DNA from 3 places in the Micromonospora sp. NPDC047707 genome. Region 3 is predicted to be linked to each of the others. Evidence: riboswitches for the same ligand, from Rfam matches in the RefSeq annotation. Region 3 holds a riboswitch; each other region holds the start of a gene.
The links. Region 3 has a riboswitch for cyclic di-AMP ahead of AB0873_RS13570 (hypothetical protein). Riboswitches for the same ligand answer to the same signal wherever they lie in the genome.
Positions count from the first base shown of each region.

Region 1 (2,258 bases), on a different contig from region 3:
GGTGCGGACGGTGGCCGGGATCGGTGACCTGCCCGCCGTGGACCCGGCCGCCCACGCCGCCGCCTGACCGGCGCCGCCCGCACGGCCGCGCCGCCGGACGACACCCGCCGCCGGCCGACCGACCTACGCGAAGGGCCGCCCCGCACATCGCGGGGCGGCCCTTTCCCGTCGTCGGCTACAGCAACGAGACGTGCACGTGGTCGGTGTGGTTGGACGGCCCGCTGTACGACTTCCAGCCGGTCGCCGGGAACCAGATCTGCCGGTTCCAGATCACGTAGTAGATGCCGAGCCGGTCGGCGTTGCGGACCAGGAACGCGGTCAGGTCGTTGCCGTACCGGCGCATGTCGTTGTTGTGCCACGAGCTGAACCCGCTGTTCTGCAACGACCAGTCGCAGGCGCGCCCCTTGGGGTGCTCGAAGGGGCCGCCGGAGCGGTGGCAGCCGACGAACCGTTTGAAACCGGCCCGTCGCACCTCGTTGTACATGTGCAGGGTCCGGGGGGTGACGCAGCCGGCGGTGGTCGGGTCGTTCTCGCTGCACGACTCGGACCGCCAGTCGCCGTCCGCGGTGCGGCCGGGGGCGATCCGGGCGACCGGGGACTCGGCGCTGACCAGGCCGCCGGTGAGCCCCTGTCCGCCGACCAGGCGGAGGGCCTTCTCGGCCTCGGTCTTGCCACGCTTCAGGTCGTTGGCCAGCTTCTGCTGTTCGCGGACCTCGGCGTCGAGGGCCAGCTTGGCCTGCTGGGCACGGTTCCGCACCGCGTTGACCACGGCGAGGCGCTTGTCGTTGACGAGGTTCAGCTCGTCCAGGGCCGACGCGCGGGCGATGAACGAGTCGGGGGTGTTCGCGCCGAGCAGCATCGACATCGCGCCGATCCGGCCGGTGCGGTACGACTGGGCGGCGATCTCGTTCACCTGGGGGGCCAGGGCGTCGAGGTCGGCCTGGGCGCGCCGGAGTTCCAGTTCGAGGACGAGGCGACGCTCCCGGGACTTCTCCAGCTGCGCCTGGGCCTTGACGAATTCGCGGTTCCGGGCCTCGATGAGGTCGCCGAGCAGCTTCGGCTCCGCGTCGTGCCCGGAGGGCTTGGGGGGTGCCGTGGGGGCGGCCGAGGCCGGTACGGGCCCGGCGAACACGGCCAGCGCGGCGAGCACGGCCACCACGGGTGTCGACCAGCGGCGTAGGGGTGCCGTCACAGTGTTCCCTTCCGTCGACCGCCGACCGGGTTAGCTGACGGGTTCGGGACGGAAGCGGCCCCTACCGCTGGCGCGGATTCACCCCACGTACCTGGTTCCCCGGCTCGCCTCGCGGCGATTGGGCGGTGGCCCCGCTGGCGCCGGTGCGCGCGTTCGGCGGTGACCGGCAGCGAGGTTACCTGACAGGTGTGCTGGGGATCTACGTCCGGAAGCCGACCAAATGCGCTATTCCGTATGTGCGCTGCGTGATCAGTGACGCGTTTATCAGGCGGGTGGGACGGCGTCGTCACCGTGCGGAGTGTCACCATCCGGCGTCCGTACTCCTGTCTCGGTCGGGCCACCCACCAGGGGCGGCGGGGGTGGTGGTGCCGGCGCGCGGCGTGCTCAGCGCCTCCAGCGCCTCCGTCCGTCCGGCGGCCGGGCGGGGCGCCGGAGCGGAGGCGTCCGCGCCCGCTCTCCCGCCACCGCGCCGCCCGGCGGTGGTGACCAGGGCGGCGAGCGCGGTGGTGAGCGGAACCGCGGCGATCAGGCCGAGCGTCGCGACGGCGCTGCGGACGATCTCCTGGGCGAGGAATTCGCTGGTGAGGATCTGCGTCGCGGCCCGCGAGTCGGCGGTCAGCAGGAGCAGTACGGGCAGCGAGGCACCCGCGTACGCCAGCACGATCGTGTTGACCGTGGAGGCGATGTGTGCCCGGCCGACCCGGGTCGCGGACCGGTAGAGCTGCCCCCGGGTCAGCCCCGGGTTGGCGTGGGCCAGCTCGGTGACGGTGGCCGCCTGGGTGACGGTGACGTCGTCGAGCACGCCGAGGGAGCCGATGACGATGCCGGCCAGCAGGAGGCCGTGCAGGTCGACGTCGGCCTGGAACATCGACAGGGTGGTGGCTTCCTCGCTGCCGTACCCGGTCAGGTGCGTGGCCGCGGTGGCGAGCGTGCCGAGCACGCCGGTGAGCACCAGGCTGCCGAGCGTGCCGAGGACCGCCACCGACGTCTGGGCGGTGACGCCGTGCGTGAGGTACAGCACCACGAACATGATCAGTGCGGCGCCCACCACCGCGACCAGCAGCGG
Region 1 is NZ_JBEYSU010000023.1:32,113-34,370, forward strand. Features, by position in the region: gene AB0873_RS22280 (carbonic anhydrase) at 1-67, shown strand, start outside; gene AB0873_RS22285 (hypothetical protein) at 176-1,192, opposite strand; cyclic di-AMP (ydaO/yuaA leader) riboswitch at 1,197-1,327, opposite strand; gene AB0873_RS22290 (YibE/F family protein) at 1,494-2,258, opposite strand, start outside.
Region 1: linked by a shared signal. The riboswitch ahead of AB0873_RS22285 (hypothetical protein) and the one ahead of AB0873_RS13570 (hypothetical protein) in region 3 are both predicted to bind cyclic di-AMP.

Region 2 (2,258 bases), on a different contig from region 3:
CGCAGGAGGAGGCCGACCGTGCCTGGCGGGCGTACGACGAGGCCGAGAACGCCGCCCGCCGGCTCACCGCCGCCGCCGCGCTGCCCACCCCGCGCACGTCGCGTACGCCGGCCGAGTACGCGGCGCGGGAGCGGTGGTTGCACCGGGCCGCGGTGGCCGCCCACTGGCGGGGTGACCTGTCCGCCCGGCAGCTCGGCGACGTGTTCGGGCACCGGGACGGCTGGGACGCCCGGCTGCACCCGGTCGACCAGGAGATCGTCTTGACGCGGGCCGTACGCGACGGCAAGCTGGCCGCCTACCGGGCGGCGGCCGCCGCCGAGCGGGCCGCCTGGCGCGACGCGGAGGTGGCCGCCGAGGCGGCCCGTGCGCTCGCCGCCGAGGCGTACGCGGCGGCGGAGAGCCTGCGTCCGGCACTGCGGACGAAGCCTCGGACGGCGTGGACCGGACGGCCGGTCGCCGCCGCACGCTGGCGCCCCGCACGGGTCGGCTGACTTAATTCCGTGAGCCCGGTCACACCGACGTCGAACCGGTCAACATTCGCAGTCCGGTCGATTGTCTCCGCCGCTGCCGGGGTAATGTCCGCCGCTTGTCCCGTTGCCGCCCGGCCGCGTCGTTAGCACCTCCCGTCCCATTGAGCCGCGTCAGTGCGAAACTGCCCGCAAAATTGCTGCCATGATCGAGGTTTACGCAGCTCAGAGCGGGTTGGCAGGCCGGTTGACCGGCCAGTAGTGTCGGCGCGTCCGGTGCGGTAACCGATCGCAAGAGGCGACGCCGCGCCGACCCGCTCAATCGCCGCATGGCGAACCGGGGACCCAATCTGCACCTGGGGTGAATCCGCGATTGTCGCGGTAGGGCGTACTTCCCGCCCGAATCCGTCAGCTAACCCGGTAGGCGGCATCGGAAGGAGTCCCATCCTCGTGCAGTTCGAACCCAACCGTCGGTTCCATCGCCGCCTCCACGGCATCGCGGTGCCCGCGCCCGTCCGGCTCGCCGCCGGGCGCTGACCCACCGCCCTGCCCGGTCCCGCCGGGCTCGTCCCCTCGTGGCCACCTGCCGCCGGACCCGGTCCGGACGGCCGGCCCGCCGCTGCCCGCGGCCGGCCCGGTGCGCCGCCAGCCCCGACAGTCCGTGGAGGAAACCGTGAAGCAGCACCTCAAGCGTCAACTCCGTCGTCTCGCCACCGAGCGTCCGTACCAGGTGGCCGCCGCGTCCGCCGCCGTCCTCGTGCTGGCGACCGGCACCGGTGCCCTGGTCGCCGGCCCCGGCGACGCACCCGCGTCGGCGCAGACCCCGGCCGCCGTGGCAGAGCTGCGTGGCAACACCGCCGCCTCGCGCGGCGAGGCCCGTTCCGTGGCCGTCCCCCCGTCGAGCGCCGCCCCGTCCAGCGCCGCCCCGTCGAGCGGAGCCCCGTCCAGCTCACCGGCCGCGAAGGCCGCACCCGACCCGGACCTCACCAAGAAGCCCAAGCCCTCGAAGTCCAAGCTTCTGAAGTTCGACTACCAGGCTCAGATCAACTTCTACTACTGCGGCCCGGCCGCGGTCCGGAACGCCCTCAGCGCCACCGGCATCGAGCGGTCGCAGGACCACCTCGCCGGTCCGCTGGGCACCGACCAGTTCGGCACCGACTCGGCCGAGGACACCACCCGGGTGCTCAACGCCATGGTGAAGGGTGACCCGTACCGGACCCGGATGATCCCGGGCCGTGCCGCCACCCCGGCGCAGATGGACCGGCTCCAGGCCGACGTCGTCGACGCCATCACCGACGGGCGGGGCGTCGTCGTGAACATCGCCGGCTCCGCCACCGACACCAACGGCGGCTGGCACTCGTTCCCGGGCGGCCACTACATCGCCGTGACCGGGTACGACGACGAGGGCCGCCTGGTGCGGATCGCCGACTCGGCCAACCCCGCGACCGGGTCGTACTGGATGACCACGATCGCCCTGGCGAACTGGGCCGCGACCCGCGGCTACTCCGCCTGACCGACCCGCTCGCACGACGGGCGCCGGACCCCTTGGGGTCCGGCGCCCGTCGCCGTTCCGGCTGCCGGCGGGCCGAGAAGGGCTCACCGCTGCAGCCTCCGCTGCAAGATCCGCGCAACTTCACCGAAGATGCTGCCTCGGTTACGCCCGAGACGGCATTTTCCCCGAAGTTGCGCGGATCTTGTGCTGTCGGCCCGCCGGCGCGTGTCCCTTTTGCAGCACCGGATGTCACTGGCCGTTGTCGGCGTCCGCGTCACCCTTGTGCGGCCGCACGCCGG
Region 2 is NZ_JBEYSU010000020.1:11,593-13,850, forward strand. Features, by position in the region: gene AB0873_RS20845 (hypothetical protein) at 1-491, shown strand, start outside; cyclic di-AMP (ydaO/yuaA leader) riboswitch at 773-909, shown strand; gene AB0873_RS20850 (C39 family peptidase) at 1,129-1,980, shown strand.
Region 2: linked by a shared signal. The riboswitch ahead of AB0873_RS20850 (C39 family peptidase) and the one ahead of AB0873_RS13570 (hypothetical protein) in region 3 are both predicted to bind cyclic di-AMP.

Region 3 (2,258 bases):
GACCACCACCACGGGTCGGTCGCGAACGCGGCGCAACGGCACCGCGGACGCCTCTGGGCGGCCTTCGCCCTGCTCGCCACCCTGATGGTGGTGGAGGCCGTGGCCGCGTTCCGCACCGGCTCGCTCGCCCTGCTCAGCGACGCCGGACACATGTTCACGGACGTGCTCGGCATCGGCATGGCCCTGGCCGCGCTCACCGCCACGCGCCGGACCACCGGCGACCCGCAGCGCACCTTCGGCCTCTACCGGCTGGAGGTGCTGGCCGCGCTCGCCAACGCCGTGCTGCTCTCCGGTGTCGCGATCTTCGTGCTGGTCGAAGCCGTCCGGCGCTTCGGCGACCCGCCGGAGGTGCAGACCGGTCCGATGCTCGCGGTGGCCGTCCTCGGCCTGCTCGCCAACGTGGGCGCCTTCGCCCTGCTGCGGTCCGGCGCCCGGGAGAGCATCAACGTGGAGGGCGCCTACCTCGAGGTGCTGGGCGACCTGCTCGGTTCGCTCGGCGTCATCGGCGCCGCACTCCTCATCGCCGCCACCGACTGGTGGTGGGCCGACCCGCTGGTCGCGGTCGCCATCGGCGCGTTCATCCTGCCGCGCACCTGGCGGCTCGGGCGGGCGGCGCTGCGCATCCTCGTCCAGGCCGCCCCGGAGCACCTCCAGGTCACCGCCGTGCACGACCGGCTGGTCGCCGTCCCGGGCGTCACCGAGGTGCACGACCTGCACGTCTGGACCCTCACCTCCGGGATGGAGGTAGCGTCCGCGCACCTCACCCTGGCCCCCGGTGCCGAGGTCGGCACGGTCCTCGCCGCCGCGCGGACGGCCCTGCGGGACGACTTCCGCATCGAGCACGCGACGTTGCAGATCGAGCCCGGTGCGGCCCCTGGGAGCTGCGGGGCGGTTGAGTGGTAACGGACACATCCGTGGTCTGAGCGGCTATTGTCCATTGATGTCGGATTAGGCGGTGACCACGCGGACACCGTCAGTCACATCCGCTGCACCTGCCCCAACCGTCCCGGTAGGCTCTGTTCCGGCCTCCGCCAGGCGGCACGCACCGGTGCCGGCGGTGGCCGCCGCCTAATCGCCCGCAGGGCGAGCCGGGGAACCAGGTACCTGGGGTGCATCCGCGTCGAGCGGTAGGGATCTTCCGTCCCGAACCCGTCAGCTAACCCGGTCGGCGGCTGACGGAAGGACATGTGGACAGATGCCAGAAGTGGCACCCGTACGACGACGCGCCGCCCGCGTGGCGGCCCTGCTCAGCGCGGCGCTCACCCTCGGTCTCGCCGCCACGCCGGTCGCCTCCGCGGCGGCCGCTCCCCCGGCCCGCCAGGCCGCCGCACCCGGCGACCCGGAAGGCGGCACCCCCGCCCTGCGCGCCCAACTCGAGGCGGCCAGCAAGGGCTTCCTGGACGCGAAGCGGGCCCTGGACACCTCGGTCAAGCGCCAGCAGCAGCTCGCCGAGCAGCTCAAGACCACCGAGACCCAGCTCACCGAGCGGACCTCCCGGGTCGGCCAGATCGCCGGCCTCGCGTACCGCACGGGGCGGCTCGGCACCGCGTCGGCGCTGCTCAACAGCACCTCGCCGGAGGGCTTCATGGACCGGGCCGCCGCGCTCGACGCGGTGGCCGCCAACGAGGACCAGGCCCTGCGCGAGCTGCTGGAGACCCGTGAGCAGGTCAGCAAGGCCAAGCTCGCGGTGGAGGTGGAGATCACCGAGCAGCGCAAGCAGCAGGCGGTGATGGCCAAGCGCAAGCAGCAGGCCGAGAAGGCGCTGACCGTCGCGAACTCCCGGGCCGAGGCACCCGCCGCCAGCCGGAGCGCGTCCCGGACGGCCGCACCCGCCCCGCGTAACTCGGACGGCTCCTGGCCGTCGGAGTCGTGCAGCGTCAACGACCCGACGCCCGCGAACGGCTGCATCACCCCGCGCACGCTCCACGCGCTCAACCAGGCCAAGGCGGCCGGGTTCACCCGCTACGTCTCCTGCTACCGCTCCGGCGGGTCGGGTGAGCACCCGAAGGGCCGGGCCTGCGACTTCGCCGCCCAGAAGAACGGCTTCGGCGGCGACGCGACCGGCGGCGACCGGACGTACGGCAACAACCTGTCGGCGTTCTTCGTCAAGAACGCCGACCGACTCGCCGTGCTCTACGTGATCTGGTACCGGCAGATCTGGCTGCCCAGCAGCGGGTGGAAGTCGTACAGCGGGGCGGGCGGCGACCCGTCCAGCGACCACACCAACCACGTGCACCTGTCCGTGTACTGACGCCGCT
Region 3 is NZ_JBEYSU010000009.1:228,556-230,813, reverse strand. Features, by position in the region: gene AB0873_RS13575 (cation diffusion facilitator family transporter) at 1-903, shown strand, start outside; cyclic di-AMP (ydaO/yuaA leader) riboswitch at 1,056-1,187, shown strand; gene AB0873_RS13570 (hypothetical protein) at 1,205-2,251, shown strand.